DNA from 2 places in the Paenibacillus polymyxa M1 genome. Region 1 is predicted to be linked to the other one. Evidence: riboswitches for the same ligand, from Rfam matches in the RefSeq annotation. Region 1 holds a riboswitch; the other holds the start of a gene.

What was found. Region 1 has a riboswitch for cyclic di-AMP ahead of PPM_RS06390 (hypothetical protein). Riboswitches for the same ligand answer to the same signal wherever they lie in the genome.
Region 2: linked by a shared signal. The riboswitch ahead of PPM_RS00140 (3D domain-containing protein) and the one ahead of PPM_RS06390 (hypothetical protein) in region 1 are both predicted to bind cyclic di-AMP.

The regions. Positions count from the first base shown of each region.
Region 1 covers NC_017542.1:1,467,469-1,470,620, forward strand. Annotated here, with positions in the region: tRNA gene PPM_RS06380 (tRNA-Leu) at 37-119, shown strand; gene PPM_RS06385 (glutathione peroxidase) at 268-753, opposite strand; cyclic di-AMP (ydaO/yuaA leader) riboswitch at 1,218-1,391, shown strand; gene PPM_RS06390 (hypothetical protein) at 1,505-1,900, shown strand; gene kdpF (K(+)-transporting ATPase subunit F) at 2,084-2,161, shown strand; gene kdpA (potassium-transporting ATPase subunit KdpA) at 2,307-3,152, shown strand, end outside.
Region 2 covers NC_017542.1:28,542-31,693, forward strand. Annotated here, with positions in the region: gene PPM_RS00130 (HD domain-containing protein) at 1-379, shown strand, start outside; gene PPM_RS00135 (TatD family hydrolase) at 422-1,192, shown strand; cyclic di-AMP (ydaO/yuaA leader) riboswitch at 1,393-1,672, shown strand; gene PPM_RS00140 (3D domain-containing protein) at 1,944-3,092, shown strand.

The DNA.
Region 1 (3,152 bases):
GTATAATAAATCCGTTGCCTCAATACATTATGACATGCGGTCGTGGTGGAATGGCAGACACGCTATCTTGAGGGGGTAGTGGGCGTACGCCCGTGGAGGTTCGAGTCCTCTCGACCGCATTATGTGTAATACCCAGTTGAAAAAGCATCCTGACACGTTTTACGTGAAGGGGTGCTTTTTTCGTTAAATATTTTTCGTTATATCATTCTGTTACAGAAGCGGTCATATGGACAGCGGACCGCTCGTTAACTGTAATGAAGAAAGATGTCAGTTTTTCCGCAAAAGCTTCTCTATATCTCCTATAAGCTTATCTGGAGTGGTTTGCGGCGCATAACGCTTAAATACGTTACCTTCTCGTGTAATTAAGAATTTAGTGAAATTCCATTTGATCGCTTTGGAGCCTAATACTCCCGGAGCAGTGTGGGTCAGGTAGCGAAATAGAGGATGTGCCTGATCACCGTTGACATCTGTCTTGGCGAACATGGGGAAGGTCACACCGTAATTGATTTGGCAAAACTCAGAGATCTCCTCGCTGGAGCCCGGCTCTTGTTTGGCGAACTGGTTGCTGGGAAATCCCAAAATTTCGAGCCCCTGTTCATGATACTGGTCATATAGCTCTTGTAGCGCCTTGTACTGGGGGGTTAACCCACATTTGCTGGCAGTATTCACGATAAGAAGAACTTTCCCTTCGTAGGTGGATAATGGAATTTGTGCCCCTTGTAGGGTCTGTGCATCATATTTATATACGCTCATGATATCCCTCCTTATTCAATATTCTGCAATTAAATTGTAAACAACTCAACAAGGGGTTGCAAGTCCGGAAGAGTATACGGGCATTGGACCATTGTAAAATCGTCTTTTGTTCAAAACGGTAAATCGCACTTCAAATGGAGCTAATTGAGGTGTTTCTTCTCATAAAAACGGGTTCAATCGGTAATTATCTGGCACGTATAGCGTATTTTCTTTCCTTTTTGCAAATAAGAAGTAACTAAGCCATACCCTACGCCAATATTGACATGCCTTTCATTTTCAAAAAGGGGTGAAATACAGAGTTTTAAAGAGATACGAGAAGCATAGCTGCCTTGTAAGCGTTATTCTTAATCTCCTATGCTCTAAAGGGTGGTTTATAGCCCCGCCGTTGAGCTTTACAGTCTTCCTTGCACGGGTGTATGATTCAAGACGTAATTTCAAATTAACACCAATGAAGCAACAACGAATTGTCTAAAGCGCTGAATTTTGCAGTTGCAAAAGCGGGGGAACCAACGAGTATGTACGGTTTTGCAAGCCGTGTGTGTCTCATGGGGTGAATTTTCCGGCCAAGTGCCGTAAATAGGGCGACTCTCACGTCCGAATCCGACAGCTAACCTCGTAAGCGTACAGGGAGAGGCAACAAACCGCCGTGTGCAACCATGGTTTATTTTATCATGGAATGTATGAAGCCGGAGGAAGCCTTTTTCCTTCGGCTTCTTTTTGTTGTCTTTTTATACCGGGAGAGGAGCTACTGATGGAAGGTCGGTTAATTATTGTCACTGCACCGAATGAAGCGGGCAGAAGTTTTGTGAAATTGCTTATGTTCAAAAAACTGGCGTTTGCAGTTCTCACAAATAGCACTCAGGAGGAACGACAGCTCAAAAAAATGGGTGTGGAGCACATTGTGCGCATCAATACGATGCAAGCGGGAAAATGGAATTTTCCTAGTAAAGAAATTGGGAGTGTGTATTTGTTCGAAAACAGCTTGAATCTGACTTGCCGTTTCCTGCAAATATGTCGGCCACTAACATCAGAATTGATCTATGTTATTACGCACGGCTGTAATCCACAAGGAATTTATCGGGGATTGGGAGCGGACCATGTGATCTACACATTGAACGGAGAGGTGGGTTTCCTGCTGAACGGATAAGCACTTATAACATAGCTGGTTTATGATTTTATGATGGAATCAAAAGGACAATCTGAGGAGCGATACGGAGGATAGGAACATGATGGATTTATACATGCTGCTCGTAATGGCTGTGAGTTATGGAGTGATATTACTGTTTATACGCTGGTGTGATGCGCAGACCTCAAAAGGAGGGCGAAGAGGATGATCGTTGTGCTAGGGCTCACGGTTATTGTGTTCGTGTATTTAATCTATGCACTCCTGAATCCTGAAAAGTTCTAGTCAACTATAGGATCGAGCAGGCGGGAACAGCAGATCAAGAATGAAGCATCAGAGGTGTAGATTTTCGCAAACGTGTGCACTCAATGGATGTTCTGAATCAGGTCTGTTGTTCCAAATGCAGGAGCATTATAAGGAGGAATAGAGGATGGAGCTACTGCAAATTGGAGTTGTGATCGTCATATTGCTGCTCTTGGTAAAGCCGGTGGGCACCTATATGTATCACGTATTCTCGAATGAACCGAATCGGACGGATCGGATTTTTGGTGAAACGGAAAAGCCGATTTATAAGGTTGTAGGCTTGAAGAAACAGGACAGCATGCGTTGGACCACGTATGCTATGAGTTTCATTGCAACCAATGTGGTGCTTGTGGGGATCAGCTACCTGCTATTGCGCTTGCAGGCTATACTCCCAGGCAATCCGGTTGGAAACAGTAATATGGAAGCATCATTGGCCTTTAATACGGTAATCAGCTTTATGACCAATACGAATCTCCAACATTATAGCGGAGAAAGCGGGCTTACGTATCTGACACAGATGGCGTTCGTCACGATGATGATGTTTACTTCGGCTGCTTCGGGGTTTTCGGTTGCTGCGGCTTTTATGAGGGGATTGACGCGGCGCGGTGAAGGACTGGGTAATTTTTTTCAAGATTTTATTAAAGCCAACATACGGATTTTTCTGCCGCTTGCCTTTGTACTTACGCTGGTGCTGGTGGGACTAAAAGTACCACAGACGCTACAGTCCACGGCGGATATTACGACTTTAAGCGGTACACAGCAGCAGATTGCTATGGGACCTATTGCCTCATTGGAATCCATCAAGCATTTGGGCACGAACGGGGGCGGTTTTGCGGGAGCTAATTCTGCTCATCCTTTTGAGAATCCAAGTCCTTGGACGAACGTACTGGAAATTTTAGCAATGTGGGTAATGCCGGCTTCGCTGCCGTATACTTTTGGATTGTTTGCCCGTAATCGCAAGCAGGGCTGGATT
Region 2 (3,152 bases), 1.4 Mb from region 1:
TTTAAGTGATTTGAGCAGCCGTTTTATGGATCGTAGATTGTATAAATATGTAGAGATTGAAAATATGGATACAGATACCGTTGACCATATTCGAGAGGCTTTGGAAAAGGCTGGCTTGCATCCTGAATATGATCTTGAAATTGATTTTCCGACAGATCTTCCTTATGATGTGTTTCGGCAGGGCGGTTCAACGGACAACCAGATTTTACTGCTTGGACGTCAGGGCGAGGTGCGGGAAATATCCGAAGTTTCAGAAATTGTACGCTCAATAAGTGGCATTCACCGAGGAAAATATCACATGTATTTTCCCCAGAATAAATTGAACGGGGTAAAAGAAAGGCTTCCTGCCGAAATAGGGAATTATTTTGTCAAACAATAGACAAATATATAGAAATGTAAGTAAGAAAAGGAGATGAAAACCTTGGATTTATTCGACACTCATACTCACCTAGATGCGCCACAATTTGACGAAGACCGTGAAGAAGTTATAGCACGTGCTGTCGAATCAGGAGTAACACGGATGATCAATATCGGATTTAATCGTGAGACCATTCCATCCACCATGAAGCTGGCTGAGACGTATGATTTTATTTATGCAGCCGTTGGATGGCATCCGCAGGATGCCATTACAATGCAGGAGGGTGATTTAGAATGGATTGCATCGTTATGCAGTCATAAAAAGGTTGTAGCGATCGGAGAGATCGGTCTGGATTATTATTGGGATACATCACCAAAGGATGTGCAGCAGCGGGTACTTCGAAATCAAATTGGCCTGGCACGTGAGCTCAAGATGCCAATTGTTATCCATAACCGGGATGCACATGAAGATATTGTGAGGATTTTACGTGAGGAAAAGGCGGGCGAGATTGGCGGAGTCATGCACTCCTTTTCTGGGAGTTGGGAGACAGCTAAAATGGTGCTGGATATGGGTTTCCACCTTTCCTTCGGCGGGCCCATAACGTTCAAAAATGCCAAGCAGCCAAAAGAGGTGCTGGCCCAGGTACCGCTGAACCGTCTGCTTATTGAAACGGACGCGCCTTACTTGACGCCTCATCCGTTTCGCGGGAAGCGAAATGAGTCGGCACATGTGAGATTGGTGGCAGAAGCAGCCGCCCAAATTAAGGGAATTACAGTGGAGGAATTGGTATCCATTACGACCCAAAATGCCTTGGAACGATTTGACATTCAGTGAAAAAGCGAAGAAATCAATCAAAATAAAGAGATAGACGGAGCTAATTATGATTTTGTTGCAGGAAACTCAAGAATATTACAATTTTTTAACCGAATATTTTGAAAAATGTACTTGAAACCTGCTTTACAACATGCATGGAAACAGGATATCATCTTTTCAGTGAATTGTTGTTGAGTGTAAACATCAACAAATCATTTCATGAACCAGTCTCGCTGAGTCCCTTTTACAGGGAACGGGGGAACCGATATGGCTTACAGTACGTCCGGTGTATGTGCAAGAGATAATATCTCTCAGTATCCGGCTCGACCGAAATTCATTTCCCGGATGGGATTGAACAGGTAGAGAAGCCGTATTTCGATTTCTTTCTGGGTCTTCGGGGTGAATGTGAAGGCGACCGCCATGAGCGGTTGACCTAAGCTAGGGCGACTCTCTACGTCCGAACCCGACAGCTAACCCCGTAAGCGTAACAAGAGAGAAGCCATCTCGTGCATGAGTTTTCCCGCATATTCACACATGTCGGAAGCCACGAAAGAGCTCTCTAGTCTCTTTCTTTGGCTTTTTTTGTTGTGAATAAAAGAAAATCTGTCATCATACTGTGGTTAAACAGGGGAGGACAGCATGCCGCGAAGACGGGTACATGGTGCAGGACAGTCGCAGTACGGGCTTGTCTTGTAGAAAATCTGTTATAGTCACGTCAACGATCAACTATGTCTTACTCCAGACGGCGGGCTATGTAAGGAGGACGGAGGAAATGGGCATTTTCCGAAAAGAGGAGACCCATGAGTCACGCTCATCCAGCATGTCTTACGTATTACGTTGGAAGCAAGAGAATGTGCGCCAGGCTGCTTTGGTTGCTATTTTTCTAATCGCACTAACGATTATGATTTCAATTCTGATGTACACGCAATCTAAAAAACAAGTCTTTTTTGTCATCGATGGTAAGGCATCTGCGGTAGAAACCCGGGAATCCAAGCTCCAAGATTTGCTCAATGAGCATTCTATTTCACTTCAGCCGCATGATACAATTTCCATGCCGCTAAACGGGGCAGTACAGGATGGGGATCGCGTAGTCATTAAACGTGCCAATCAGGTTAAAGTATCCTCAGGCAATGAGACGAAAAAGCTGTACACAACAGAAAATACAGTAGAGGGTGCCATTCGCACTTCGGGCTATAAATTATCATCAACGGATAAAGTTTACCCTGCGTTGGATGCCTCTGTTTCAGCTAACATGGACATAAAAATCGTCCGTGTAAAGAAACAGCAGGTCGAACAGAAAAAACAAGTGCCTTATCAGGTCATCAAAACGGCAGATCCAAGTCTCTATAAAGGCGATAATCGAGTCATTCAAAGTGGCAAATCGGGTGTGGTAGTCCAGCATGTTCAAAAGGTATACCATGATGGAAAATTGGTGTCCAAACAGCTGGTCAACAAGGAAGTCGCACAAAATCGTGTGGATAAGGTAATTGCGGTAGGGACGAAGAAAAAACCGGTCGTTCTAGCTGCTTCCATCGGCCCTAAAGATGCGGTTAAGGCTACAAAGGTTAGTTCGGGCAGTGCTGTCCGTAAAGCAGGTATTAATTTTAATTATAAAAAAGTTTTACAAAATGTCTCCATGACGGCGTACTCTGCCCAGGAGCCAGGTATTGGTACACGTACCGCCTCCGGCACGCGTGTCACGGAAGGACGCACCATCGCTGTCGATCCGAATGTAATTCCCATCGGCTGGTGGGTGTATATTGAAGGGGTAGGCTTCCGCCGTGCGGAGGATACCGGTGGCGCGATTAAAGGCCACAAAATCGATGTGTATTATGAGAGTTTAAGCCGGGCTAACCAATTTGGTCGTAAGCACGGTAAAACCGTATATGTTATCGGACCTGTAAAGCCGGAAATCAACTAAAACAGGTTGTGTATGTTGAGGACAATGCGATAGTATTAACAACATAGTTATGCCATGCTA